2 regions of the Proteiniborus sp. MB09-C3 genome follow, and region 1 is predicted to be linked to the other one. Evidence: a T-box and tRNA genes for the amino acid it is inferred to sense, from the RefSeq annotation. Region 1 holds a T-box; the other holds one or more tRNA genes.

Region 1 (14,961 bases):
AATTTTGTCTATATATTCAATTTTTTGAAGCCACCGCAAGACGGCTTGTTTGCTATGCCCTTAAGTGAAGTGCCAATCCCTAGTTTTCTTTTTCAACCTTGGTACTCTGAATTTTCTGTAATGTTTCATCTATATCTGTAGTTGAAGCCCTGTAATCTGGAATCCATATTTTAGGTGTAGTATTATGCCACTTAGCAATCTGATATAAAGTTTCGCTTATTTCCTTTTTTATACTGCTTTTATCTATATGAACTCTTCTATAATTCATTGTTAATTCCTCCTGTCAAAGTTAGAATATCATTCATATTTAGCAAAATCATTTCAGCACTGTTTAGAACTTTCTTAGCTATGGTTATTTTTCAGTTATAAACAAAAGATGATTGCTTGCACCTAAGAATTCAGGTTTTTCACAACAGTAATAATGATAATTTAGCCATTGTCTATAATTTTCATCATTCATATTGTTTATCTTATCTGCTAACAGCTCACTTAATCCATCAGCAGCAACCTCTGCACTAATTCTTAAATTTGAACCTTTTAGTAGACTCCTGCAATCTTCTACTGTATGAAAAACAAAAGGAAAGTCTTTAACCTTGAAATTTTCATGATTATACGCATCCCCCTGTAAAAATTCAGGATTATAGCACATAGTTTCTGTTACGATAACCATATCATTAGAAATGAATGCGAAAAACATCTTTCCATTATCCTTACAAACTCGTTTCACTTCAGCTATGCATTTCATCCTATCTTCAATTCTAGCTAAATGATACAACGGACCAAAGCATAAAACAATATCATAGCTTTTATCTTCAACCATAGAAATATCCATGGCATTGCCTTGAAACACTTCAAGAGACATCCCTGAAACAATTTTTTCTTTAATTTGAGAAACATGTTTTTCTACTAGCTCGATTGCTGTTACCTCATATCCTTTACTTGCAAAATATAAGCTATATTCTCCTGTTCCAGCTCCTAGGTCCAATATTTTCATTCCGTGCTTAAGATGTTTTTCGATCTGTCTTACTGTTGTCAAGAACTCAACCTGAGTTGCTTTTGTAGACAATCTTGTGCCTTCGTCAAAGATATTATAAATAGCTGAAATTCTCTCTTCTTCCTTTTCTATCTTTAAAATATCCTCAATTTTCATATTCAACATCTCCTCGTCTATTAATAAAACTACTTTAACTGCATTCACTTCTAACATACCTTTATCTCTGTATCTTCTTTAAATCTTAAATAATTCAATATGTTATGTTGGCTAATTTACATTTCAGTTACTAAATTTTTTTGTCCCTATATAGCATTATACTGGACGTACATGTATCATTTCCTACTATCTTATCATAATTCACAGCAGTTTTCCCTACTTAAGATAAAATTCATTGCTTCAAATTTCTATTCCCTTCTGAACACTCCTTAGACTCAATAAAAAACATAACGCAATATGCAAAACAGGAGTGTGAAAACATCCACACTCCTGAAAATGACTATATCAGCATATTTATAGCATCGTATCAAAATAATTATTTGCTCAAATAAACTGTTTTAGTTCTACCAATCTTCTCTATTCTTTCTTCAGCCATTCTATCTGCTGCTTTACTAGTTGGTATATTGTCTCTCTTAGATATTTCAAATACTTTCTTAACAACATTATAAATATTTGAAGCTCTATTCATTGCTCTTTCTTTGTTGTATCCTAATAACTCTTCGTAAACATTAATTACTCCACCACTGTTAATTACATAGTCTGGAACATATAATATTCCTTTATCCATTAACATTTGTCCATGTTTTTCCTCTGCTAATTGGTTATTTGCAGCGCCTGCAACTATTTTGCATTTAAGTTGATCGATTGTAAAATCATTTATTACTGCGCCCATTGCACAAGGTGCATAGATGTCGCATTCGATTTTATGAATTTCATCAGGAGCAACTGCTGTAGCACCAAAATCATTTACTACTTTTTCAATACTTTCTTTTTTAATATCTGTAACATATAGTTTTGCTCCAGACTCGTGTAAATGCTTACATACGTGATATCCTACTGAACCTAATCCTTGAACTGCAACTACTTTTCCTGTTAAATCGTCGCTTCCAAAAACTTCATTAGCTGCTGCTAATATTCCTCTAAATACTCCAAAAGCTGTTACTGGTGATGGATTTCCGCTTTTGCCTTCTAAGCCTACAACATAATCAGTTTCATCATTTATGTATGCCACATCTTGAGTGCCTATATTCATATCCTCTGCAGTAATATATCTTCCAGCTAAACCTTCTACATATCTTCCAAATACTCTTAATAATTCTTCACTTTTAACTTTTTCTGGATCTCCTATGATTACAGCTTTACCTCCACCTAGATTCAATCCTGCTGCTGCACTCTTATAAGTCATGCCTCTGGATAATCTTAGAACGTCTATGATAGCCTCTTCTTCACTTTCATAGTTCCAAAATCTTGTACCTCCTAGAGCTGGTCCTAAAGTAGTGTCATGAATACCAATAATTGCTTTTAATCCAGTGCTACGATCTTGACAGAAAACCAATTGCTCGTAATCGTATTTCTCCAAATACTCAAATATTTTCACACAAAAAACCCCCTTTTATTATTTTACTTTTTTATGAGCTATTATTTATTGTACAAATCATTTCCTCTTATATTATAAACTTAAATGATAACGTTTTCAATATTTGTTAAAAACTATTAATTTTCTTTAACAACTAGCTTTTAATTATACTTCACTCAATAAAACAGCCCAAATAAGTCAATCGACCTATCTGGGCTGTGCTTGTTATTAATAAGGTTTAATGAACATTTGTGTCCAATATGGTTCGTTGCTACCTTTATAGTATCCAACTCCGATTTTTGTGAAGTTTTTAGATAATATATTAGCTCTATGTCCTTCAGAATTCATCCAAGCTTTTACTACTGCTTCTGCTGAAGGCTGACCCATAGCTATATTTTCCCCTGCTGTGGAATATTTGATTCCAAATTGCTTCATCATATCAAAAGGACTGCCATATGTTGGTGATGTATGACTAAAGTATCCTTTAGTTGCCATGTCTTGTGATTTCATACGTGCAACTTTTGATAATTCTGCATCAATCTCAAGTGAGTTAAGGCCATTCTTTTGTCTTTCAACATTTACCAATCTAACAACTTCCTTTTCAATTGCACTAACATCACCTAAATTAGAATCTTTATTATCGTTACTTGGTTGGTCTACTGGTTTTTGTTCTTCATTATTATTTACTGGAGTTTCTGGTTTTGATGTTTCAGGTTTTTGTGTTTCTGGTTTTTGTGCTTCAGGCTTTGGTGCCTCTGTTCCTGCAGGTTTATCTGTATTTACATCATTCTTTTTAGTCTGAATTTTAATAATGTTACCATATTTATTAAGGTAATCACTAAAGTTAAATGTATTTATTTTAGTAGTTTTCAATGCACAATTATCATTATTTTTTGAAATAACCTTGAAACCTGCAGCATTAGCTACGCTAATGTTTGAAAATACAAATAATGCTACTAAAATAGATACTGTTTTCATCTTTCTTGAATTTTTTTTCATAAGTTAACCTCCTTATAACCTTTCTTTTTTAAATGTGATGTTAGGGGAAGTGCCTTTAAGATCGACCTTGTTGAAAGTATAACACTAATGGTATGAAGTCTAAAGGCTTAATATTTACAATTAGTGGCTAATAATGGACATGCCCCGAATATATGGTATTAAATATAAGCTTCATCTATAAAATATTAGTAATGAAAAAGTATAGCAAAAAAATTTAAAAAGCAAGAGGACAGAGTTATTGCTTCACGCTAAAGCAGTGACCTATCTTCTTGCTTTCTGTTCTCTTTTTCTTAACTATATTTCAAATAAATCCCTAATATCCTCTTCACTCATTTTTGAAACAAGGGTTTCCCCTGGTTGGATTACTGAATCTATTAGCTCCTTTTTTCTTTCTTGGAGCTTGAAGATTTTATCTTCAATTGTTCCTTGAGTTATTAGCTTCATAACATGTACCACACTTTCCTGTCCTATTCTATGAGCTCTATCTGTAGCCTGTTCTTCCACAGCAGGATTCCACCATGGATCAAAGTGAATAACTGTATCTGCTCCAGTAAGATTTAAGCCTGTACCCCCTGCTTTCAAAGATATTAGGAAAATTTGTCCCTTGCCTTTGTTGAAGCTATCAACTAATTGTCCTCTCTCCATTGTGTCAGTTGAACCATCAAGGTAAAGGTACCCTATTTCTTTCTTTTCTAGCATATGGCTTATAATTTTCAACATGCTTGTAAACTGAGAAAATAGTAGTATTCTATGCCCACCATCTAAAATATCGCTAATTAACTCCTCAAGCAGCTGGAGCTTGCCACTTTCACCATTAAAGCCTTCAATAAACAATGATGGATGACAGCATATTTGTCTAAGTCTTGTTAATCCAGCCAATATCTTAATATGACTTCGTTCAAAGCCCTTGTCTTTTATTTCATCCTCTATTTCACCTTTTATTTGATTTAGATAAGCTATATATATTTTCTTCTGCTCTGTAGTAAGCTCTGCTACAAGCTTATGCTCTATCTTATCAGGCAGTTCTTTTAAAACTTCCTTTTTAAGCCTTCTCAATATAAATGGCCTAATATATTTACTTAACTCCTCCAGAGACTTTTTGTCATTTTCTTTAATAATAGGTCTTTCAAATTTCTTAGTAAACTTGCTATGTGACAGTAAATATCCCGGCATTATATAATCAAATATTGACCATAGCTCAGTCAAAGAGTTTTCTATCGGCGTTCCTGTAAGTGCGAAATAATTATGGGCCTTTATATCTTTTACAGATTTTGCATTTTGAGACATAGGATTTTTTATATGCTGAGCTTCATCCAATATACAGTACTTAAATTTAATATTCTCATATAGCTCTATATCCCTTCTTATAAGAGGATATGAAGTCACTACTATATCATAATTCATAATATCCTCTATATTGTTTTGCCTTTCATCCTTACTTCCTGAAATCACTAATGTACTTAGTTCAGGTGTAAACTTTTCAACTTCTGCAGCCCAATTATATACTAAGGAAGTAGGTGCTACAATAAGATTGGGCAGCCTGTTGCCCTCCATTTTTTCTGACAATATAAATGTTAATACTTGAAGTGTTTTACCTAATCCCATATCATCTGCCAATATTCCACCCATTCCATAAGCAGCTAAGGTCTTTAGCCATTTAAAACCAAATCTCTGATAATCTCTAAGTATTTTTTTTAACTTTTCAGGAATAGTATAATCTATATCTCCAGGCTCTTTTATATTTTGTACCAGCTCTTTAAACAAAAGGTTTCTTTTTATATAGTTGTTCTCAGATTGTTTTAGCTTTTCATCTAAATACAAAGCTTTAAATTTAGGTATTTGCATGATATCCTTTTCAAAATCCTTGTTATCAAGCTCAAGATAATCTATTATTTCTGACATGCTTTTTAGCTCGTTCATTTCAAGTGGTAAATAGGAGCCATCCTTTAGTTTATAGTATTTTTTCTTTTCTCTTAGGGAATTAAAAACCTCCATTAATTCAGCTCTGTTTATACCGCTTATATCAAAACTAAATTCCAGCATATCATTTTCAGAATTTAATCTAACTCCTCCCGAAAATGAAGAAATATCTTTTATCTTTACATTTTTAAAAGCTTCTGAATAAAATACTTCTGCTTTTTCTTGAAGTAAAGGTATTTTTCTAAAAACAAATTCAAACTTTTTTTCCTCATCGTCAAGATAAATCTGATTATTTTTTACTTTGAACTCTGAAGTCTCAAAAATACTGACTATTTCTTTTTCTCTTTCAAAATCTCTTATAAGTATTCTATCTTCCTTTGCTTTCTTTTCCTCATGTGTAAAAGGATTTATAACTATATCTCCGTATATATATCTCAAATCGGCTAATATAGCATCTTCATTAGTGTCTAAATAGACTTCTGGATTTATCTCTGGCTTATATATTAATGATTGTACTTTGGAATCTATTTCTATGTCTCCTATTTTTTCTATAAATGGATACACTTCTGATACGAAATTATCGTTATATTCTTGTGGTATATTAATAGAATTATTTCTTTGTTTAATAAGTGCAGCATAAAAAGGAACAAAATACTCTCTTTGCTGCTTTGAAGTCTTATAAATTGAATCTTGTCTAAAAAAGTATTCTCCATCAGTTACTAGTGGAATAAGTACTTTTCCATAATCCACATTTAATACTAAATCCTTTTCAAGCTTATCTAGCTTAAACTTTAAAGGTATGTTTTCTTCTAGTATCTTTACATTTTCATATTTTCTATTCATTATAATGGATTTAAAGCTTCTGTTTTTCATAATTTCAAAGAATCTCTTTGTAGTTATTGATGTGAAATTTACTCTTTTCCCTTTAAATAAACTTGTTTTTCCAAAGCCATAGACATTTTCATTGATTACTTTTTCTGTGTCATATATCTCTTGTAGCAGATTTATTATAGGTTGATCCATTTCATTAAATCTATGAATTTTGGGATCAAAAGTAAACTCTTTTCCAAATTGTAATTCTTCCTTGCTTTCCAAGCTTTCTAATAATTTTTTTATGCTTTTCACAACATAAAGCTTATTTTCTCCTATACGAAGGCTTATATAAGATGAATTATCCATATCTCCATAAGGATTTGGTTCAAATTCATAGGTTATTTCAAGTTGAACAGGGCTCTTTACATCTAATTGCTTATATCTAAAGAAGTCCAGTATATTTTTAGCTATACCATATGATTTAACTTTGTCATACTCACCTTTTTGATCTCTTTCTCTAATTTCGTACAAAGTAGCCACGATATGCTTACAATATCCCCAGTATTCATCATATGCAGGACATGTACAAGATCCTCTATGAAAATTTCCTTCGTCATTAAATTCTACCTTTACATTGTATCTTTTATTACCTGAAACAACAGCATTGAACAATATTTTCTGGCTATTAAACGTTATTTCTCTTACCTTATTTGTTCTATAATATTGTTGTCCTTTTAAATGAGTAGTGCGCAATGGACATAAGGTTTTGATTAGTTCTTCTGTAATATTAAACATAGTTCACCTCAAAAATACAAACCAATTTTTTCTTTATTCGCTAAATTAAAAAACTAAGATTATTATATCATAACCACTTCCAAAGTAAATTTTCTTTTTACTTATTTTTCCTAGGATATAAACCTGACTATTTTATCACATTGCACAGTTCTCTATATAATGCTAAAATAAAATAGATTTATTATCTCAAGAAAGGAGAGCAGCTATGGATTTAAAAGAAAAAGTAAAAAACCTTCCTTCATCACCTGGAGTTTATATTATGAAAAATTCATTTGGAGATATTATCTATGTTGGAAAATCTAAAAATCTTAAAAACCGGGTTAGCTCTTACTTTCAAAATTCAAAAAACCATCCTCAAAAAATTGAACGGCTTGTGAAAACTCTGAAGGATTTTGACTACATAATTACAGATACTGAATTCGAAGCATTTATGCTGGAGTGTAAGCTAATAAAAAAACTAAAGCCCTTATATAATAGGCTTATGAAAAGCCCTTCTTCTTATATCTACATAGAAATAATCTCTGATAATAACAGTATGAGTATAAAAGCTGTAAATATTCCTAATGAAAAGCATTCTGCAACTTATTTTGGACCATATACAAGCAGAAGTACTGTCGAAAGATCTATTCAAGGTATAAAGGAGTTCTGTAAAATAGCATGCAATAATCCTTCTAAAAAAAGTACCTCGTGCTTAAATTATTCTTTAGATCTGTGCCTTGGTATGTGTATGGGTGGAGAAGCAATTGAAAAATATAATAAAATAATTAATAAAATTATAGACTTATTTAGTGGTATTGACGGAAAAATACTTGAAGAAATGGAGCAAAAGATGTTACATGCTTCTAACGATTATGATTTTGAGACTGCTGCTAAGTATAGAGACTATATAAGCGCAATAAAAACTTTAGTGAGTAAGGAAAGAGTAATAGAATTCACAGAAGACAATAAAAATATAGCAATAGTAGAATATTTAAATGATTCAAGCATTAAACTTTTTCTCGTTAAAGGAAATAAAATTCTTTTTAAAGAAAAATATAATATGAATAGCTTAGATACCAAACGATTATATACAAGCATAAAGTCAAATATTCTAAATTACTTTAAGGATAATGATCTAAGCATAACCATACAAGTAAATAAGGAAGATGTAGATGAAGCTCAGATAATATACAGCTACCTTAAAAGCAATAATTGCAACTATGCCATTATTCAAGATGTGGAGCTAACACCTGACTGTATCGACGATTTAATTTCAAGTTTACTCCACTTAAAGAAATAAAATAACATTAATAACAAGTTAGACTCCACATAAATGGAGTCTTTGTTTTAATCTAGTTTCTTTTTTCTATATTCCTGCATATCCTGAAAATCCTTTATTTCTAATCCTCTTTCTCCTGCTAATGATTCAAGATGATGGGTAAATTCGTGTAATAAAGTATCCTTTAGTTTATTACGTAATGCTCTCATAGAAACGTCACTATAAACTTTTTTGAAGGAGCCATAATAGATTGCTATATGTCTACCAGTTAAGCTTCTAGAATATTCTCCCATGATGTATAGAGTATCTACATCCCTACTTTCAGGATGTATTTTATATTCAGGCAAAAGTATAATTCCTCCATTTAATTGTTCAAAAAAATAATCTGGTATTTCTTCTGCTATGTCGTCTAATATTTCATGAATTTCTTCTATTGTTGGAAAGTCATCCATATATAACAATCCTTTCTTGTAAACTTGTATTTTAAAGCTGTTTTATTATATAATACTTTATTTTTTCTCCTCATACAATAGGATATGATTCCAAGGTCTTATTCCAAAAAAGTCTTGCATTACCACTAGTCTATATTTTCGATTTCCTAAGGCAGTCCATTAACATAGATTCATACTACTTCTTTCTATTTAAATGATTATAAAATATATAAACATATCAGTTAATTAAGTAAAGCTATGCGATTGACAGAATATCAGTTCAACACAGTTCTTCATATCTAAAGCATCCTGTAACATGGTCATTAATCAATCCAGTAGCCTGTAAATATGAATATATTATTGTAGTACCTAAAAATTTAAAGCCTCTTTTCTTTAAATCTTTACTTATTCTATCAGATAATTCCGTATGGGAAGGGACATCTGATAGTTCATTCCACTGATTTATTATGGGTTTATTATTGACAAAAGACCATATAAAGTCATTAAAGCTTCCAAATTCATTTTGTATCTCTAAGAATCTTCTAGCATTATTTATAGAAGCTTCAATTTTTCTCCTATTTCTAATTATGCCAGAATTGTTCATCAATTCTTCTATTTTATTAGTTCCATACTGAGACACCTTAACAGGATCAAATCCATCATATGCTTTCCTATAATTTTCTCTTTTTTTTAGAACTGTTATCCAACTTAGGCCTGCTTGAGCTGATTCCAGAACTAAGAATTCAAAATGCTTTTTATCATTATAAACTGGTACTCCCCATTCCTCATCATGATACTTTACATATAACTCGTCATCTCCACACCAAGCACATCTAAGCATATTTATCCCTCTTATCATAAATATTTATTTAAGCTAAAATAAGCCTAATATTCTATTCAACATCATATAATCATTTTCCTGCAAGTCTAAATGTCTTAGATTTAGTATACAAAAAAACCGATAAGATTAAAAATCTCATCGGTTTATGCTGCAACTATTTAACCATATCCAAGCTTTTCGGATGCTTTTTCTTATGCTAGAATAAGATAACGTCAATAGTTAAAAACTACTGAGGTATTGTCTCTTCATTTTCCTTGTCTTCATCCATCTCATGAGGTAGCACTATATTTAATATTATCCCTACAATGGCAGCAAGAGCCATTCCTACAAGTTTTATTTCTACAAGACCAATTTTTATAGGAATTACAGCACCGCCTAAACCAAAAACTAAAATAACTGCAAAAATTATCATATTTCTAGTTTTTGAAAAGTCCACTCTGTTATCAACAAGGGTTCTAGCACCTATAGAAGCTATCATACCAAATAGAACTATTACCGCTCCGCCTATCACAGGTTTTGGTATAGTACTTGTAAATGCATTTAATTTGGGTATTAAACCTATAAACATTGTCATTATAGCCGCTATTCTCATAACTTTAGGATCCCATACTTTTGTAAGTGCTACAACTCCTGTATTTTGAGAGTAAGTTGTATTAGCTGGTCCTCCTAATAAGGCTGCTACTGAAGTCGCTATTCCATCTCCCATCAGAGTTCTTGTTAGTCCTGGATCTTTAGCAAGATCTCTTTTAACTACCCCACTCATTGCTAATACATCTCCTATATGTTCTACGATTGTAGTAAGGGCGATTGGTGCAACAATCATTATTGCTCCTATATCAAATTTAGGTAATGAGAAGTTTGGAATTCCTATCCATCTTGCCTGAATAATTGGAGAATAATCAATTCTACCTAACACAGCAGCTAAAATATAGCCTGTTCCTAATCCAAAAATAACTGGTACAACTTTAAAAAATCCTTTTGCAAACATTGATATTCCTATAATAGTAGCCAATGTTATCATGGATAACAGCAATCCTGAGAAGCCATGTTAATGGCATTAGGTGCAAGAGTCATACTTATTACAATTATTACTGGTCCAGTCACTATAGGTGGAAAAAATCTAACTATTTTTTCAGCGCCATAAACTGCTATTAACCCTGCGAAAATTAAATAAATCATTCCTGCCACAATTATACCGCCTCGTGCATACTCAAGACCATATAGTTCTCCTGCCATTATAATTGGAGCAATAAATGAAAATGATGAGCCTAGATATGCAGGTACTTTTCCTTGAGTAATAAAGTGAAAAAGTAAAGTCCCTAATCCTGATGTAATTAGAGCAACGCCCACATCAAGCCCAGTTAATATTGGAACTAATACTGTTGAAGCAAATAGTGTGAATACATGCTGTAATCCAAGTGCAATTCCTCTCCCTGGTCCTAAAGTACTTATATCCGTAATAGGATAATTAACTTCTCTACCTTGTTTACTCTGTTTATTCATGTTTTCCTCCTTATAATTTTATTCGTCAGTTAGCTTTCTAGTTCTTTACAGCAAATAAAAAAAGTTAACCTTTAAAACAAAACTACTTGTTAAAACATACTCTCCTTTAATAGCTCAGAGTAAATCTACCCCTTAACAGCAAACCATTTTGAAGATTAAAAGACTGTCACCTCCTATATAAGATTTAGTCTGAATAGTACTCAATAACTAGGTACTATGGTCTATGTTATACTAACCCTCTTTATTACAATATTATAAAGTTCCTACAGGGTTTATCGAAAGTTTGTTGATAAGTGATAAAGGATAAAAAACCTATTATTCCAGGATAATCCAAGTTGTATATTATATTTTTTCGAGTTTCTATACTACTTTCTTCTAGTCTATACATTCCACTAATCATTGAAAACAATAAGAAAATTTCTAATTTAACCTGTTATAGTAGCCAATTTCAGTATCGCAACAAAAAATGGATAGGTTTCCCTATCCACTATTGTATTTTTCATTTTCAAATTAGAAGTACCCTTAAGCTTTCTCTCAAAGCGACAATTCTCATGCAAGCTAAATATTTTGTGGAGTATGCTACCTATCTTGGTATAAATCCAACCTTCTTGTATACCTTTCTTAAGGTTTTATTAGCCACATATTCTGCTTGTTTTGCTCCATCTGTATATATTTTTTCTAAATAATCTTTATTTTTCATTAGATCGGCAAATTTTTCTCTAACTGGCTTTAGTCCCTCTACTACAACTTCAGCTAAATCTGACTTAAATTTTCCATATCCTTGACCTTCATATTTATTTTCTATTTCTTCAACACTTTCTCCTGAGAATTTAGAATAAATAGTAATAAGGTTTTTTATGCCCAGCTGTTCATCTGAATATTTTACTACTCCTATTGAATCTGTAACAGCTCTCTTTATTTTTCTAACTGTAGAATCATTATCCTCTATAAGGAGAATATAATCATTTTCATCGTCGCCTGATTTTGACATTTTACTTAGGGGATCTTGCAGTCCCATTATTCTGTTTCCAAACTTCGACATATATAAATCAGGCACTTTAAAGGTTTCGCTATATTTATTATTAAATCTTATGGCTAAATCCCTTGCAAGCTCTAGATGCTGCTTTTGATCCTCTCCTACAGGTACAAGGTCAGCCTGATACAATAGAATATCAGCTGCCATTAATACTGGGTATGTGAATAATCCTGCATTCAGATTTTCCTCACCTTTTTGCGATTTTTCTTTATACTGAGTCATTCTTCCTAATTGTCCCATATATGATATGCAATCTAACACCCAAGCTAGTTCAGCATGTGCACTTACATGTGATTGGAAAAATAGGGTGTTTTTTTCAGGCTCTATTCCCGACGCTATATATTGAGCCAAAATCTCTAAAGAACGTCTTCTTAAATCCTTAGGTTCCTGAGGTACAGTTATTGCATGTAGGTCTACTATACAATAATAGCATTCATATTCATCTTGAAGCTCTACCCAGTTTTTTAATGCTCCTAAATAATTACCTAAGGTAGGCTCTCCTGTAGGCTTCACTCCACTAAAAATGACTTTCTTCTCACTCATTGTATTACCTCCCATTTCTTGTAATTTGTTTTTTATTAAAACTTACTTACCAATAAAACAAATGCTTCCCAAAATAACTAATAAAAAAAGCCCTTCATCTCGATAAGAGACGAAAGGCTGTTTCCGCGGTACCACTCTAGTTAGTCATAGGACTCACTTAGTCTATAACGGTAGACATCCGTCAAATCCTACTACTATTTCAGATTTGAACTCATGAGTCCATTCAACAAATATCAATGTTTCAGGCTCCCACCGCCCCTGAATCGCTGCAGCTTGATTAAATGTTTACTATTCTCATTCATTGCTTTAAATATATTGTTATATCTATTATATATAAATATAAAAAAAAGTAAACTAGTTTTTTGTATTTTCTTTAGTTTACACGCTGCAGCTTTAAAAAATCTTAAATATAATATGCAAAATAGATGAGAGTTAGAGGCTTTGATAGGAGGACTATATCACTATTTCTTGTTGATTCCTCCTGCTATATATAATTATAGTTGTTATATTTTATATTTTAATAGTATAATATTTATTAAGATATGATATAGAAGGGGGAGAAAAACAAGTGAGTAAGGTAAAAATATTTGCTGACAGCACTTGTGATTTAAGCAGGGACCTTATCAAATCAAATGATATTTCTATTGTCCCTCTATATGTTGGCTTTGATGAAAATACATACAAGGATGGAATTGAAATCACAACTAAAGAGCTATATGCTAAGGTAGAAGAGTATGATAAGCTTCCTAAAACCTCTGCTCCATCACCATTAGACTTTATCAATGCTTTTAAACCGTTTGTTAAAGAAGGAAAGGACATACTCTATATAGGGCTTTCATCTAATCTATCATCAACATTACAAAATGCAAAAATAGCCGCTTCTGAGTTTTCAGATGCTAAAATTGAAATTGTGGACTCATTTAATTTATCTACTGGTGTAGGACTTCTTGTAATGAAGGCAGTAGATTTAGCAAAAGAAAATCTAGGTGTGGAAGAAATAGCGAAAAGAATACGAGGATTAGTACCTATGATAGAAACAGCTTTTGTACCAGATACACTAGACTATCTGCACAAGGGTGGAAGATGCTCATCTCTTCAAGCTTTGATGGGAAGTGTCTTAAGAATCAGACCAATTATAAAGGTAGTAGATGGTGGAATGATTGTTGGGCAAAAAGCAAGAGGAAAAAGAGAAAAAATTCTTGAAACAATGCTTGAAAATGCTATTAAAGACAAGGATAACATGGATAAAAAAAGGATTTTTGTAACCCATGCTGAAGGTCTTGAAGACGCCATGTTTTTAAAGAATAAGTTAGAAGAAAGCTTAGATGTTGAAGAAATTATAATTACTGATGCTGGCTGCGTAATATCCAGCCATTGTGGGCCTAATACTGTTGGAATATTATATATTTTAAACTAAAAAATAATAGCTATAAAGCTACTAAAAGTTCATTTACGTCATCCTGAGCGCCAGTGAAGAATCTCTCATGTATCAAAACATGAAGTTCTTCAACTACGTCTCAGAATGACAGGTATAAAGTTAGATTTTTTCCCTACTGCCGGGCTTAATAAATGGAATCCTCTCTTTACATAGTGGGCAATCATCACTTTCATAGCTTTCTATATCTAACCTTACTGCACTATAGACCGGATACTGTAATTTCCCCTTGCTTCGATCAGCTATACATGCAATCCCAACTACCTCTCCTCCTAATTTTTTAACCACATCTGTGGCTTCTAGGGCAGATTTTCCTGTAGTCACTACATCTTCAGATATTAAGACCCTATCGCCTTTTTTTATTTCAAAACCTCTTCTTAGAACCATTTCATCATTTATCTTGTCTCTCTCTGTAAATATGGCTTTTTTCCCTAGCTGTCTCCCAATTTCATAAGCTACTATTACTCCACCCATTGCGGGTCCCAGCACAATATCTATATCCATATCCTTCAATTGCTCCACCACTATTTTTAGTATCTTTTCAGCCTCTTTTGGATATTGAAGAACCTTGGCACATTGAACATATCTGTTGCTGTGCTTACCTGACGATAATAAAAAATGACCCTCTAATAAAGCTTCTGTTTTTTTCAAAATGTCAAATATCATTCTAGCTCCTCCTCGCTATTCCTTTGATTTCCATAATGGATTTAATTCCTTCTCTATTTAGAAAATCTTCTATTCCTTTGATTATGTCTAGTGATATATCTGGTCTTATAAAATTAGCACTTCCCACTTGTATTGCATCTGCTCCTGCCATTAT
Region 2 (14,961 bases), 110 kb from region 1:
TTATTACAAGTATCAAAAAGAAAAATAATAAACTACTGCCATTTCCAAATATACCAAGTTTAGATTCTGACATTACTACACCTCCTTATTCTTCCTAAAATTAAGTCTAGGTAATCAATGTTTGTTTCTAATAACAGTATATGTAATGATTTATAAATTGGTTTATGTTCTTTTTACAATAATCCTAGATTATAATACTTTTTATATAATTGACATGATTCGCCAAGATAAATAATTATTGAATATTTGTTGAAAAAAGAACAATAATATGATATATTAGTGAAAGTTGCTTTTAATTAAATTTTATGCAAAAAAGAAAAGCATAAAAACCTATTGACAATTATCAAATAATTTGTTATAGTAATAAGGTCGTCACTAATCGACAAGAAATGATACAAAAAATAGATTCAAAAAGCAATTGACAAGAAAATTCTAAAATGCTATACTAGACAAGTCGCTAAAGAAGCCTAATATGAACTTCTTGGTGATGGATTGTTAAATAGTAAAAAAAGAAATCAATTAGGTTTCAAAAAACTGTTGACAAATAAGCTCGAAAATGCTATGATATAAAAGTTGCTGAAAAAATGTGTCTTGATGAACATATAGTAGATGTGCTCCTTTAGACACTCATAACAATAGCCCTAACGGGCGAAATAATAGTTGGTCTTTGAAAACTGAACAGTGAGAAGTCACAAGCAAACATCCAAAATTTCAAATTTTGAGATACGCTTAAAAATACATGTCAACGTTATAACGAGTGACAGGAGAACAAAAAGCTTTTATATGAGAGTTTGATCCTGGCTCAGGATGAACGCTGGCGGCGTGCTTAACACATGCAAGTCGAACGAGCATGATATTCAACACTGAGTATTCAGACGAAATTCTTTTATGTCATCCTGAGCGATAGCGAAGGATCTCAGGCAAATAGAACTGAGTATTGAGTGTTGAATATTGTGTTAGTGGCGGACGGGTGAGTAACGCGTGGGAAACCTGCCCTATACAGGGGGATAGCCTCGGGAAACCGGGATTAATACCCCATGAAGCTCAAGTGTCGCATGATACGTGAGTCAAAGATTTATCGGTATGGGATGGTCCCGCGTCTGATTAGCTAGTTGGTGAGGTAACGGCTCACCAAGGCGACGATCAGTAGCCGGCCTGAGAGGGTGAACGGCCACACTGGAACTGAGACACGGTCCAGACTCCTACGGGAGGCAGCAGTGGGGAATATTGCACAATGGGGGAAACCCTGATGCAGCGACGCCGCGTGAGCGAAGAAGGCCTTCGGGTCGTAAAGCTCTGTCCTAAGGGAAGAAACGGACGGTACCTTAGGAGGAAGCCCCGGCTAACTACGTGCCAGCAGCCGCGGTAATACGTAGGGGGCGAGCGTTATCCGGAATTACTGGGCGTAAAGGGTGCGTAGGCGGCCTTTTAAGTCAGATGTGAAAGGCTACGGCTTAACCGTAGTTAGCATTTGAAACTAAAGGGCTTGAGTGCAGGAGAGGAGAGTGGAATTCCTAGTGTAGCGGTGAAATGCGTAGATATTAGGAGGAACACCAGTGGCGAAGGCGACTCTCTGGACTGCAACTGACGCTGATGCACGAAAGCGTGGGTAGCGAACAGGATTAGATACCCTGGTAGTCCACGCCGTAAACGATGAGTGCTAGGTGTTGGTGGAGACATCCATCAGTGCCGCAGCTAACGCATTAAGCACTCCGCCTGGGGAGTACGGTCGCAAGACTGAAACTCAAAGGAATTGACGGGGACCCGCACAAGCAGCGGAGCATGTGGTTTAATTCGACGCAACGCGAAGAACCTTACCAGGGCTTGACATCCCTCTGATCGGATTAGAGATAATCCTTTATCTTCGGATACAGAGGAGACAGGTGGTGCATGGTTGTCGTCAGCTCGTGTCGTGAGATGTTGGGTTAAGTCCCGCAACGAGCGCAACCCTTGCCTTTAGTTGATAACAGGTAAAGCTGATAACTCTAGAGGGACTGCCGGTGACAAACCGGAGGAAGGTGGGGATGACGTCAAATCATCATGCCCCTTATGTCCTGGGCTACACACGTGCTACAATGGTCGGTACAACGGGAAGCAAGACTGTGAAGTTAAGCAAATCCCAATAAGCCGATCCCAGTTCGGATTGTAGGCTGCAACTCGCCTACATGAAGTCGGAGTTGCTAGTAATCGCGAATCAGCACGTCGCGGTGAATGCGTTCCCGGGTCTTGTACACACCGCCCGTCACACCATGAGAGTCGGTAACACCCGAAGCCAGTGAGCTAACCTTAAAGGAGGCAGCTGTCGAAGGTGGGATCGATGATTGGGGTGAAGTCGTAACAAGGTAGCCGTATCGGAAGGTGCGGCTGGATCACCTCCTTTCTAAGGAGAAGTACCTTTTCACTGTTCAGTTTTGAGAGGCTAACAAAGTCTTTCAAATAGATAAAACTTAATAAAGAGAAAGAGAAACTAAAAGAGAATCTAAACAATTCTCATTTTTAACTCTCAACACTCAATAAAATATGGGGGTGTAGCTCAGTTGGGAGAGCACCTGCCTTGCAAGCAGGGGGTCAGGAGTTCGAATCTCCTCATCTCCACCATAATTATAGCTTTTGTTTATTGACATTAGTTATATGTGTCCGTAAGGACTGCCATTATGTGGGCTTGTAGCTCAGGTGGTTAGAGCGCACGCCTGATAAGCGTGAGGTCGGTGGTTCGAGTCCACCCAGGCCCACCACATAAAAGAAATCTCAGAAACTAAGATTTCTGGGTATCATTTGTACCTTGAAAACTACACAGCGTAAGAAAGTTTTAAAATCAAGACAGAAAAGATTGAAAAACTACAATTCAAACGGAAACTCAGAAACAAAGTTTCTGAGTACTACAATTACACCAAATCAAAGATTTGGGTAATTGCAGCATCTGGTCAAGATACTAAGAGCATAGGGTGAATGCCTTGGCACTAGGAGCCGAAGAAGGACGGGATAAGCACCGAAATGCTACGGGGAGTCGCAAGTAGACATAGATCCGTAGATATCCGAATGGGGAAACCCACCTAAGGAGAACCTTAGGAATCATCTACTGAATCCATAGGTAGATAGAAGGCAGACCAGGGGAACTGAAACATCTAAGTACCCTGAGGAAGAGAAAGAAACATCGATTCCCTAAGTAGCGGCGAGCGAACGGGGAAGAGCCCAAACCAGTAGAGGTAACTTTACTGGGGTTGCGGACCAGCATAACGGTAGGGAAAATCTATAGTAGAAGAGGTCTGGAAAGGCCCACCATAGAAGGTGAAAGTCCAGTATACGAAATAGATAACCCACCAGCTGAGATCCAGAGTACCACGAGACACGAGAAACCTTGTGGGAAGCAGGGGGGCCCACCCCCCAAGGCTAAATACTACCTAGTGACCGATAGAGAATAGTACCGTGAGGGAAAGGTGAAAAGAACCCCGGGAGGGGAGTGAAAAAGAACCTGAAACCCTATGTTTACAAGCAGTGGAAGTTCTATATATGAACGACCGCGTACTTTTTGTAGAACGGGCCAACGAGTTACGATATGCAGCAAGGTTAAGTACTTAAGGTATGGAGCCGTAGGGAAACCGAGTCTAAATAGGGCGATTAAGTTGCATGTCGTAGACCCGAAACCGGGTGACCTACCCATGGGCAGGTTGAAGTTGAGGTAAAACTCAATGGAGGACCGAACCGCTTAGCGTTTAAAAGCTATCGGATGACCTGTGGGTAGCGGTGAAATTCCAATCGAACCCGGATATAGCTGGTTCTCCTCGAAATAGCTTTAGGGCTAGCCTCAAGGAAAGTGACGTGGAGGTAGAGCACTGACTGGTCTAGGGGCGCGCATGCGTTACCAAAACCTATCAAACTCCGAATGCCACAGTCATATACTTGGGAGTCAGACTATGTGAGATAAGTTTCATAGTCAAAAGGGAAACAGCCCAGACCACCATCTAAGGTCCCAAAGTACAAGTTAAGTGGGAAAGGATGTAAGACTACACAGACAACCAGGATGTTGGCTTAGAAGCAGCCACACATTCAAAGAGTGCGTAATAGCTCACTGGTCGAGTGGTCTTGCGCCGAAGATTACCGGGGCTCAAACTAGTCACCGAAGATGTGGGATACGTAAGTATCGGTAGAGGAGCATTGTATACAGGTAGAAGCTATACCGAAAGGAGTAGTGGACAGTATACAAGAGAGAATGTTGGCATGAGTAGCGAGAGGTGAGTGAGAATCTCACCCATCGAAAGCCTAAGGTTTCCTGAGGAAGGCTCGTCCACTCAGGGTTAGTCGGGACCTAAGCCCAGGCCAAAAGGCGTAGGCGATGGACAACAGGTTGAAATTCCTGTACTACCAGAAGGCGCTAAAAGAGAAGGAGTGACGCAGGAGGATAGGTTAAGCACACCGTTGGTTGAGTGTGCCTAAGCAAGTAGGGAGTATCTAAAGGCAAATCCGTAGGTACAATATCCTGAGAAGTGATGGGGAGCGAAATACAAGTAGCGAACTAACTGAATCCACACTGCCAAGAAAAGCTTCTATCAAGCCTAAAGGTACCCGTACCGCAAACCGACACAGGTAGGCGAGGAGAGAATCCTAAGATGAGCGGAAGAACTCTTGTTAAGGAACTCGGCAAATTAACCCCGTAACTTCGGGAGAAGGGGTGCCGAGGGAGGTGAAGTGCAAGCCACATAAGCCTCCTTCGGCCGCAGTGAATAGGCCCAGGCGACTGTTTACCAAAAACACAGGTCTCTGCTAAATCGAAAGATGAAGTATAGGGGCTGACACCTGCCCGGTGCTGGAAGGTTAAGGGGAATGCTTAGCGCAAGCGAAGGTAAGAACTTAAGCCCCAGTAAACGGCGGCCGTAACTATAACGGTCCTAAGGTAGCGAAATTCCTTGTCGGGTAAGTTCCGACCCGCACGAAAGGTGTAACGATCTGGGCACTGTCTCAACAAGAGATCCGGTGAAATTGTAGTACTCGTGAAGATGCGAGTTACCCGCGACTAGACGGAAAGACCCCGTGGAGCTTTACTGCAAGCTGACATTGGATTTTGGTATCCTATGTACAGAATAGGTGGGAGACAGAGAAATCAGTGCGCCAGCATTGGTGGAGTCGTCGTTGGGATACCACCCTTATGATACTGAAGTTCTAACCATAGGCCATGAAACTGGTTTTGGGACACTGTCAGTTGGGCAGTTTGACTGGGGCGGTCGCCTCCTAAAAAGTAACGGAGGCGCTCAAAGGTTCCCTCAGCACGGTCGGAAATCGTGCGAAGAGTGTAAAGGCAGAAGGGAGCTTGACTGCGAGACCCACAAGTCGAGCAGGAACGAAAGTTGGACTTAGTGATCCGGTGGCGCCGAGTGGAAGGGCCATCGCTCAACGGATAAAAGCTACCCCGGGGATAACAGGCTTATCTCCCCCAAGAGTCCACATCGACGGGGAGGTTTGGCACCTCGATGTCGGCTCGTCTCATCCTGGAGCTGTAGCAGGTTCCAAGGGTTGGGCTGTTCGCCCATTAAAGAGGCACGCGAGCTGGGTTCAGAACGTCGTGAGACAGTTCGGTCCCTATCTGTCGTGGGCGTAGGAAATTTGAAAGGAGCTGTTCCTAGTACGAGAGGACCGGAATGGACAGACCACTAGTGTATCAGTTGTCCTGCCAAGGGCATGGCTGAGTAGCCAAGTCTGGTAGGGATAAGCGCTGAAGGCATCTAAGCGCGAAGCCCCCCTTAAGAAAAGATTTCCCATCTGGTAAACAGAGTAAGACCCCAGAAAGACTAACTGGTTGATAGGTCGTAGGTGTAAGAGCAGCAATGCTTTAAGCTAAACGATACTAATAGGTCGAGGGCTTGACCAGAAATATGGACGCTGTGTAGTTTTTAAGGTACAAATAAATACCTTAAAACTAAATATATATAAGCTCTGAACAAATGATTTAGGGCATAAATCCAGTGACAATAGCGAAGGGGTCACACCTGTTCCCATACCGAACACAGAAGTTAAGCCCTTCAGCGCTGATGGTACTTGGTGGGAAACCGCCTGGGAGAGTAGGGCGTTGCTGGATGGTATTCCTGGGTAGCTCAACGGCGGAGCAACCGGCTGTTAACCGGTAGGTTGTGGGTTCGAGTCCCACCCTAGGAGCCAGCAAAATGCCGGGGTGGCGGAACAGGCAGACGCACAGGACTTAAAATCCTGCGATCCCCAAAGATCGTACCGGTTCGATTCCGGTTCCCGGCACCAGCTATTATATTTGTCCCTAGGACAATAGTTAAGAGTGTTGTAAGGATTAACTATGATAAATAATAAGGCCCTATGGTCAAGCGGTTAAGACATCGCCCTTTCACGGCGGTAACCCGGGTTCGAATCCCGGTAGGGTCACCAACTTTAGTATCTGTCCGTCAGGACAACATTTAGGAGTGTCTGTAAAGATCACATAAATTCAATATTTAAAATTTTATGGGTGCATAGCTCAGCTGGGAGAGCACCTGCCTTACAAGCAGGGGGTCATAGGTTCGAGCCCTATTGCGCCCACCATAAATAATTGACATTTTGGCCTGGTAGTTCAGTTGGTTAGAATGCCAGCCTGTCACGCTGGAGGTCGAGGGTTCGAGTCCCTTCCAGGTCGCCAATAGTTTTTAATATGTAAAGCAATATGCTGGTGTAGCTCAATTGGCATAAGCAGAGAACCCAAACCATGCTTTTAGTTTGGTGTGAATCGCTTAGTTGCTTATAAGGAGTTAATGCAGTAAAAAAAGTTAATCCGAGAAGTAAAGACAATGTGCTGGTGTAGCTCAATCGGCAGAGCAACTGACTTGTAATCAGTAGGTTGAGGGTTCAATTCCTTTCACCAGCTCCATTATGACCTAACCTAATTTGCGAAGCAAATTAAAGGTAGATCAAACGCAATGAGCACCAAAATTGTGTTACTAGACTGTAAAATATGGAGGGGTTCCCGAGTTGGCCAAAGGGGACGGACTGTAAATCCGTTAGCTGTGCTTTCACTGGTTCGAATCCAGTCCCCTCCACCAAAAATAAATACATGCGGGTGTAGCTCAGTGGTATAAGCAGAGAACCCAAACCATGCTTTTGGTTTGGTGTGAATCGCTTAGGTGTCCCAGAAACAAGCCGCAACTAAAGTAAGTAATATATAGAGTTACTAATACATGCGGGTGTAGCTCAGTGGTAGAGCCCCAGCCTTCCAAGCTGGTTGCGAGGGTCCGATTCCCTTCACCCGCTCCATAAAAAGTAACATATAATTATATCCAATAAGAGCAAAAATAATATGTACCCATAGCTCAGTAGGATAGAGCAACGGCCTTCTAAGCCGTGTGTCCGGGGTTCGAATCCCTGTGGGTACGCCATAATAATCCTAGTGGACATTGCTACAGCTGTCTCAAGGAAAAATAATTGTTGGGGTATAGCCAAGTCGGTAAGGCACCAGACTTTGACTCTGGCATTCGTAGGTTCGAGTCCTGCTACCCCAGCCAGTATAATCTGCTAACATTGACCCATTAGCTCAGTCGGCAGAGCACCTGACTTTTAATCAGGGTGTCCCGCGTTCGAATCGCGGATGGGTCACCATTAAACAAATAACATGGAGGGGTACCGAAGCGGTCATAACGGGGCGGTCTTGAAAACCGTTAGGGTGCAAGCCCACGTGGGTTCGAATCCCACCCCCTCCGCCAAAATAATATGGAGAAGTACTCAAGTGGCTGAAGAGGCTCCCCTGCTAAGGGAGTAGGTCTCGTTTAGGGGCGCGAGGGTTCAAATCCCTCCTTCTCCGCCATTCGGCTGGATATATTTCATACTAAATCGGGGTGTAGCGCAGTTTGGTAGCGCACGTGGTTTGGGACCATGGGGCCGGGGGTTCGAGTCCCTCCACCCCGACCAATAATAGAAATATAATTAGTCGTGATATTATATGAGGGCCTTTAGCTCAGTTGGTTAGAGCGTCCGGCTCATAACCGGCAGGTCCGGGGTTCGAATCCCTGAAGGCCCACCATTATTATTTGCCCAGATAGCTCAGTAGGTAGAGCAGGGGACTGAAAATCCCCGTGTCGGTGGTTCGATTCCGCCTCTGGGCACCAATTAAAGACCCTTGTCGTTATAGAAAATGATGGGGGTTTTTTAATCACCACAAGCAATACCTTAAATTACCAAGCAAATACTATTGACATAATCAATCCTATATGATAATATATATTTTGTCGCTAAGTTAAAAATTAATTAGCCATGAGTATTCCTGGGTAGCTCAATGGCGGAGCAACCGGCTGTTAACCGGTAGGTTGTGGGTTCGAGTCCCACCCTAGGAGCCAATAAATATATTTAAATCATCGCGGGGTGGAGCAGCTGGTAGCTCGTCGGGCTCATAACCCGGAGGTCGTCGGTTCAAATCCGGCCCCCGCAACCATAAAATTCATATTTAGGACAAAAATTAAGATTGTCTGTAGGAGAAACCATTATATCAGTATAAGTGCAGGTAATAAACAGAAGCCTGATAAGGACAATTAAAATGATAATGGCCCTATGGTCAAGCGGTTAAGACATCGCCCTCTCACGGCGGTAACCCGGGTTCGAATCCCGGTAGGGTCACCAACTTTAGTATCTGTCCGTCAGGACAACATTTAGGAGTGTCTGTAAAGATCACATAAATTCAATATTTAAAATTTTATGGGCGCATAGCTCAGCTGGGAGAGCACCTGCCTTACAAGCAGGGGGTCATAGGTTCGAGCCCTATTGCGCCCACCATAAATAATTGACATTTTGGCCTGGTAGTTCAGTTGGTTAGAATGCCAGCCTGTCACGCTGGAGGTCGAGGGTTCGAGTCCCTTCCAGGTCGCCAATAGTTTTTAATATGTAAAGCAATATGCTGGTGTAGCTCAATTGGCATAAGCAGAGAACCCAAACCATGCTTTTAGTTTGGTGTGAATCGCTTAGTTGCTTATAAGGAGTTAATGCAGTAAAAAAAGTTAATCCGAGAAGTAAAGACAATGTGCTGGTGTAGCTCAATCGGCAGAGCAACTGACTTGTAATCAGTAGGTTGAGGGTTCAATTCCTTTCACCAGCTCCATTATGACCTAACCTAATTTGCGAAGCAAATTAAAGGTAGATCAAACGCAATGAGCACCAAAATTGTGTTACTAGACTGTAAAATATGGAGGGGTTCCCGAGTTGGCCAAAGGGGACGGACTGTAAATCCGTTAGCTGTGCTTTCACTGGTTCGAATCCAGTCCCCTCCACCAAAAAATAAATACATGCGGGTGTAGCTCAGTGGTATAAGCAGAGAACCCAAACCATGCTTTTGGTTTGGTGTGAATCGCTTAGGTGTCCCAGAAACAAGCCGCAACTAAAGTAAGTAATATATAGAGTTACTAATACATGCGGGTGTAGCTCAGTGGTAGAGCCCCAGCCTTCCAAGCTGGTTGCGAGGGTCCGATTCCCTTCACCCGCTCCATAAAAAGTAACATATAATTATATCCAATAAGAGCAAAAATAATATGTACCCATAGCTCAGTAGGATAGAGCAACGGCCTTCTAAGCCGTGTGTCCGGGGTTCGAATCCCTGTGGGTACGCCATAATAATCCTAGTGGACATTGCTACAGCTGTCTCAAGGAAAAATAATTGTTGGGGTATAGCCAAGTCGGTAAGGCACCAGACTTTGACTCTGGCATTCGTAGGTTCGAGTCCTGCTACCCCAGCCAGTATAATCTGCTAACATTGACCCATTAGCTCAGTCGGCATAAGCAGGGGACCCAAATCATGCTTTTGATTTGGGGTACATCGCTTAGTTGCTTAGAATGAGTTAGCATAATAAAGTAGTGAATCCGAGAAATAAATTAAAATTGACCCATTAGCTCAGTCGGCAGAGCACCTGACTTTTAATCAGGGTGTCCCGCGTTCGAATCGCGGATGGGTCACCATTAAACAAATAACATGGAGGGGTACCGAAGCGGTCATAACGGGGCGGTCTTGAAAACCGTTAGGGTGCAAGCCCACGTGGGTTCGAATCCCACCCCCTCCGCCAAAATAATATGGAGAAGTACTCAAGTGGCTGAAGAGGCTCCCCTGCTAAGGGAGTAGGTCTCGTTTAGGGGCGCGAGGGTTCAAATCCCTCCTTCTCCGCCATGTTTTTTTAGGGCCTTTAGCTCAGTTGGTTAGAGCGTCCGGCTCATAACCGGCAGGTCCGGGGTTCGAATCCCTGAAGGCCCACCATTAAGTAATTAAATTAAAGGCATAATTAAGTTGGTGGAATGTAGGCATTCAAAGCTATTATTCTACCTAAGATATAGGGGTGTGGTGAAGTGGTATCACACTGGTCTCCAAAACCATTAGTGGGGGTTCGATTCCCTCCACCCCTGCCAATTTTATAATAAAATATTACAATGATCGGGGTGTAGCGCAGTTTGGTAGCGCACGTGGTTTGGGACCATGGGGCCGGGGGTTCGAGTCCCTCCACCCCGACCAATAAAAATGATGGGCTTGTAGCTCAGGTGGTTAGAGCGCACGCCTGATAAGCGTGAGGTCGGTGGTTCGAGTCCACCCAGGCCCACCATCAATAATTTTCCCATTAGATACTAATTATATACTTCATATTTATGAGGGCCTTTAGCTCAGTTGGTTAGAGCGTCCGGCTCATAACCGGCAGGTCCGGGGTTCGAATCCCTGAAGGCCCACCATAATAATCATTTGCCCAGATAGCTCAGTAGGTAGAGCAGGGGACTGAAAATCCCCGTGTCGGTGGTTCGATTCCGCCTCTGGGCACCAAAAAAAGTTTAAGCGAGATTAGATAATCTCGCTTAAACTTTTTTTGGTATCTATTGTCTTATACATAGAATATTACCTTTCCCTATACTACATTTCTTAATATTCCACATATTATTGAAAAGTTTTACTTACATTTTACATAACCTTACCTCTTCTTTTTACTTATATAAATTATAATGACATTGAAAACAAAATAAAGGAGAGTATAAAACATGAAAAAAACAATATCTGCTATGTTACTTTTAGTATTGGCTTCAACCTTATTTATAGGATGCTCTAAATCAGAAGACGGATTCAATACAAGTAAAGATATCTCAGTTATATCTAGAGAGGATGGTTCCGGAACAAGAGGAGCATTTATAGAGCTTTTTAAAATTGAAGAAAAGGATAGCGATGGAAAAAAAATAGATAAGACAACTAAGGAAGCTACTATTGCAAACAAAACTGATGTTATGTTGACTAATGTTTCAGGTGATCTTTATGCAATAGGATACGTTTCTATGGGTTCATTAAATGATAGTGTAAAAGCATTAGATATTGATAATGCTGCTGCAAATGTAGAAAATATTAAAAATGGAACCTATAAAATTTCTCGTCCATTTAATATAGCAATAAAAGGCGAGGCAACTGGACTGAAGAAAGATTTCATTGATTTCATACTGAGTGCTGATGGACAATCAGTAGTAGCTAAAAGCTACATTCAAATTAATGATAGTGCACTTGCTTATAGCGGTACTAAACCAAGCGGTAAGATTGTAGTAGCAGGTTCTTCTTCTGTAACTCCTATAATGGAGAAATTAAAAGAAGCTTATATATCTGTTAATCCCAATGCTAATATTGAAATTCAACAAAGTGACTCAACAACAGGAATTCAAGCAGTGATTGATGGAACTTGCGATATAGGTATGGCATCTCGTGAATTAAAAGATAGCGAAAAGGCAAGCTTAACACCTATTGAAATTGCATTGGATGGTATTGCTGTTATAGTCAATACTGATAATCCATTAGACAATATTTCTAGTGATGAAGTAAAGAGTATTTTTACAGGAAGTTTTACTAGCTGGAATGAAGTAATTAAAGAAACAAAATAATGGAATTATTGAAATAAAGTCAAATAAACCCTTTATGTTTAGGAGAAAAATATGAAAAATTTCAAAGAAGTATTAATGAAAAATGTATTTTTAATCGCTGCTCTAGCTTCTATTATTGCCGTAGCATTAATTTGTATTTTTCTGTTCGCTAACGGTATTCCTGCTATGAGCAAGATAGGTGTATTTCAATTTCTTTTAGGAAAAGATTGGTCACCAGGAAATGAGCCAGCGGCTTATGGTATCTTTCCAATGATACTTGGCAGCATATATGTTACCATAGGTGCACTTATTATTGGTGCACCAATTGGTGTTTTAACAGCTGTTTTCATGGCTAAATTTTGTCCAAAAAAAATCCATAAAATTTTAAAACCAGCAGTAGGATTGTTGGCGGGAATCCCCTCAGTTGTATATGGATTTTTTGGACTTGTAGTAATAGTTCCATTTGTAAGAAATGTATTTGGTGGTAATGGAAGCAGCATATTAACAGCCTCTATTTTACTTGGAATTATGATACTACCTACTATAATTGAAGTAAGCGAGTCGGCCATTCGTGCTGTTCCTGATAGCTATTATGAAGGGGCATTATCATTAGGAGCAAGTAGAGAGAGAAGTATATTTTTCGCGACTCTACCTGCTGCAAAATCAGGAATAATTGCAAGTATAGTGCTTGGAATTGGAAGGGCAATCGGTGAGACTATGGCTGTAATTATGGTAGCAGGAAATCAAGCGAGAATGCCAGCAGGATTATTGAAGGGTATTAGAACCTTAACAGCTAATATTGTTATAGAAATGGGTTATGCGGCCGATTTGCATCGAGGAGCACTTATTGCTACAGCAGTAGTGCTGTTCGCATTTATTCTCATCATCAATTTTATTTTTTCGATGCTAACAAGGAGGAAAATATAATGGAGCATATTAACAAACAGACTTTTAAGAGTCAGGTAAAGGCATATAAGAAAAACCCATTATCTATGATACTGTTTTTGATGGTGACAATATCAGCTATTCTGACTTTTACAATCCTATTATTTCTAATTGGTTATATGTTAATTAAAGGTGTTCCACATATTTCCCTTGATCTTTTTTCGTGGAAATATACTACAGAAAATGTTTCTCTTATGCCAGCTATAATAAATACCATAATTATGGTTGTGCTGTCATTGCTTATAGCAGTTCCATTAGGAATCTTTTCAGCAATTTATTTGATAGAGTATGCTAAACGTGGCAACAGAATTACTAGAATAGTCCGATTAACTACAGAAACCCTTTCGGGTATACCTTCTATAGTATATGGATTATTTGGATTGCTATTTTTTGTAACAACACTTGGATGGGGTTTTTCATTGCTGGCTGGTGCCTTTACCCTTGCTATTATGATATTGCCACTAATTATGCGTACTACTGAAGAAGCATTAAAAGCAGTACCTGATTCATTTCGTGAAGGTAGCTATGGTCTGGGTGCTGGAAAATTAAGAACTGTATTTAGAATCGTGCTGCCATCTGCTCTTCCTGGAATATTGGCAGGAATTATTCTTGCCATTGGGAGAATTGTTGGAGAAACAGCGGCACTAATGTATACGGCAGGTACTGTAGCTGAAATACCATCAAATTTACTTTCCTCAGGACGGACCCTTGCCATTCATATGTACGCACTTTCTAGCGAAGGATTGCATACTGATAAGGCGTATGCTACAGCTGTAGTATTACTTATTATAGTTTTATTTATCAACTGGCTTTCAGCATACGTGGCGAAAAAAATAGTGAAAGGATAACAGCTATGAAAGATAAATTTAAAATAAATGATTTGAAACTCTATTATGGGGAATTTATGGGACTTAAAGGTGTAAATCTGACAATACAGAGCAACGAAATTACTGCTTTCATCGGTCCATCAGGATGTGGTAAATCTACTTTACTAAAAACTCTTAATCGTATGAATGATTTGGTAGAAAATTGCAAAATTACAGGAGAAGTACTTCTTGATGGAGAAAATATTTATGGAGATATAGATATTAACCAACTTCGTAAGCGTGTCGGTATGGTATTTCAAAAACCTAATCTTTTTCCTATGAGTGTATATGACAATATTGCCTTTGGACCAAGAACTCATGGAATTCGTTCGAAAATGAAGCTAGACGAAATTGTGGAAACCTCTTTAAAAAGCGCAGCAATATGGGATGAAGTCAAAGACAGATTAAAAAAGAACGCTCTAGACTTATCAGGTGGACAGCAGCAAAGGCTTTGTATAGCAAGAGCTTTAGCAATCCACCCAGAGGTTCTGCTCATGGATGAGCCTACCTCAGCCCTAGATCCTATTTCAACCTCAAAGATTGAAGACCTTGTACTTGAATTAAAAAATGATTATACTATTATTATGGTTACGCATAATATGCAGCAGGCAGCTAGGGTATCAGATAAAACAGCTTTCTTTCTGCTTGGAGAGATAATTGAATATGGTGTTACTGAGGAATTATTTTCTATGCCAAGGGATAAACGTACTGAAGACTATATTACAGGGAGGTTTGGTTAAAAGTTATGCGTAATAGATTTGATAGAGAATTGGAATTACTAAACACAGAGCTAATAGAAATGGGTTTACTCATTGAAAATGCAATTAAAAAAGCAGTTGAAGCATTGATTAATAAGGATGAGATTTTGGCAAAGGAAGCAATTAATTTTGATGAAATAATAGATGAAAAAGAGAAGGAAATCGAAAGCAGATGCTTAAAGATATTATTACAGCAGCAGCCAGTAGCATCAGATTTGCGCTTGGTTTCCACTGCACTAAAAATGATAACTGATATGGAGCGTATAGGCGACCATGCTTCAGATATTTCAGAAATCACGCTTAGATTGAAGGACAAGGAGTACATTAAAAATCTTGAACATGTTCACCAAATGGCTCAAGCTACTACAAAAATGGTAAAGGACAGTATTGATGCTTTCGTAGCACGTGATTTAGTATTAGCCTATGAAGTTGAAGATTATGATGATGTTGTAGATGATTTATTTAATACTGTAAAGAATGAACTAATTGCTTTAATTCGTGAAAATGCTGAAAGTGGAGAACAGGCAGTAGACCTATTAATGGTTGCTAAG

What was found. A T-box is a leader RNA that pairs with one kind of tRNA and senses whether it is charged. The one in region 1 lies ahead of trpS (tryptophan--tRNA ligase), so its partner is inferred to be a tRNA-Trp.
Region 2: it encodes a tRNA-Trp, which carries the amino acid that the T-box ahead of trpS (tryptophan--tRNA ligase) is inferred to sense. The anticodon was not compared.

Annotation. Positions count from the first base shown of each region.
Region 1 is NZ_CP127161.1:3,078,883-3,093,843, forward strand. Features, by position in the region: gene QO263_RS15340 (hypothetical protein) at 80-268, opposite strand; gene QO263_RS15345 (class I SAM-dependent methyltransferase) at 353-1,207, opposite strand; gene QO263_RS15350 (Glu/Leu/Phe/Val family dehydrogenase) at 1,527-2,588, opposite strand; gene QO263_RS15355 (CAP domain-containing protein) at 2,796-3,566, opposite strand; gene QO263_RS15360 (DEAD/DEAH box helicase) at 3,861-7,094, opposite strand; gene QO263_RS15365 (GIY-YIG nuclease family protein) at 7,300-8,373, shown strand; gene QO263_RS15370 (metallopeptidase family protein) at 8,421-8,804, opposite strand; gene QO263_RS15375 (DNA-3-methyladenine glycosylase I) at 9,064-9,624, opposite strand; gene QO263_RS15380 (uracil-xanthine permease family protein) at 9,851-10,645, opposite strand; gene QO263_RS15385 (solute carrier family 23 protein) at 10,642-11,127, opposite strand; gene trpS (tryptophan--tRNA ligase) at 11,711-12,721, opposite strand; T-box leader at 12,809-13,017, opposite strand; gene QO263_RS15395 (DegV family protein) at 13,275-14,123, shown strand; gene pyrE (orotate phosphoribosyltransferase) at 14,244-14,807, opposite strand; gene QO263_RS15405 (dihydroorotate dehydrogenase) at 14,809-14,961, opposite strand, start outside.
Region 2 is NZ_CP127161.1:2,967,927-2,982,887, reverse strand. Features, by position in the region: rRNA gene QO263_RS14760 (16S ribosomal RNA) at 780-2,380, shown strand; tRNA gene QO263_RS14755 (tRNA-Ala) at 2,523-2,598, shown strand; tRNA gene QO263_RS14750 (tRNA-Ile) at 2,659-2,735, shown strand; rRNA gene QO263_RS14745 (23S ribosomal RNA) at 2,923-5,863, shown strand; rRNA gene rrf (5S ribosomal RNA) at 5,954-6,070, shown strand; tRNA gene QO263_RS14735 (tRNA-Asn) at 6,076-6,150, shown strand; tRNA gene QO263_RS14730 (tRNA-Leu) at 6,158-6,246, shown strand; tRNA gene QO263_RS14725 (tRNA-Glu) at 6,313-6,387, shown strand; tRNA gene QO263_RS14720 (tRNA-Val) at 6,465-6,540, shown strand; tRNA gene QO263_RS14715 (tRNA-Asp) at 6,558-6,634, shown strand; tRNA gene QO263_RS14710 (tRNA-Thr) at 6,787-6,862, shown strand; tRNA gene QO263_RS14705 (tRNA-Tyr) at 6,949-7,034, shown strand; tRNA gene QO263_RS14700 (tRNA-Gly) at 7,172-7,245, shown strand; tRNA gene QO263_RS14695 (tRNA-Arg) at 7,291-7,367, shown strand; tRNA gene QO263_RS14690 (tRNA-Gln) at 7,418-7,493, shown strand; tRNA gene QO263_RS14685 (tRNA-Lys) at 7,512-7,587, shown strand; tRNA gene QO263_RS14680 (tRNA-Ser) at 7,603-7,691, shown strand; tRNA gene QO263_RS14675 (tRNA-Ser) at 7,701-7,792, shown strand; tRNA gene QO263_RS14670 (tRNA-Pro) at 7,820-7,896, shown strand; tRNA gene QO263_RS14665 (tRNA-Ile) at 7,932-8,008, shown strand; tRNA gene QO263_RS14660 (tRNA-Phe) at 8,018-8,093, shown strand; tRNA gene QO263_RS14655 (tRNA-Asn) at 8,247-8,321, shown strand; tRNA gene QO263_RS14650 (tRNA-Met) at 8,341-8,416, shown strand; tRNA gene QO263_RS14645 (tRNA-Glu) at 8,527-8,601, shown strand; tRNA gene QO263_RS14640 (tRNA-Val) at 8,679-8,754, shown strand; tRNA gene QO263_RS14635 (tRNA-Asp) at 8,772-8,848, shown strand; tRNA gene QO263_RS14630 (tRNA-Thr) at 9,001-9,076, shown strand; tRNA gene QO263_RS14625 (tRNA-Tyr) at 9,163-9,248, shown strand; tRNA gene QO263_RS14620 (tRNA-Gly) at 9,387-9,460, shown strand; tRNA gene QO263_RS14615 (tRNA-Arg) at 9,506-9,582, shown strand; tRNA gene QO263_RS14610 (tRNA-Gln) at 9,633-9,708, shown strand; tRNA gene QO263_RS14605 (tRNA-Lys) at 9,852-9,927, shown strand; tRNA gene QO263_RS14600 (tRNA-Ser) at 9,943-10,031, shown strand; tRNA gene QO263_RS14595 (tRNA-Ser) at 10,041-10,132, shown strand; tRNA gene QO263_RS14590 (tRNA-Ile) at 10,143-10,219, shown strand; tRNA gene QO263_RS14585 (tRNA-Trp) at 10,295-10,368, shown strand; tRNA gene QO263_RS14580 (tRNA-Pro) at 10,395-10,471, shown strand; tRNA gene QO263_RS14575 (tRNA-Ile) at 10,483-10,559, shown strand; tRNA gene QO263_RS14570 (tRNA-Ile) at 10,607-10,683, shown strand; tRNA gene QO263_RS14565 (tRNA-Phe) at 10,696-10,771, shown strand; gene QO263_RS14560 (substrate-binding domain-containing protein) at 10,984-11,862, shown strand; gene pstC (phosphate ABC transporter permease subunit PstC) at 11,914-12,768, shown strand; gene pstA (phosphate ABC transporter permease PstA) at 12,768-13,634, shown strand; gene pstB (phosphate ABC transporter ATP-binding protein PstB) at 13,640-14,392, shown strand; gene phoU (phosphate signaling complex protein PhoU) at 14,398-14,961, shown strand, end outside.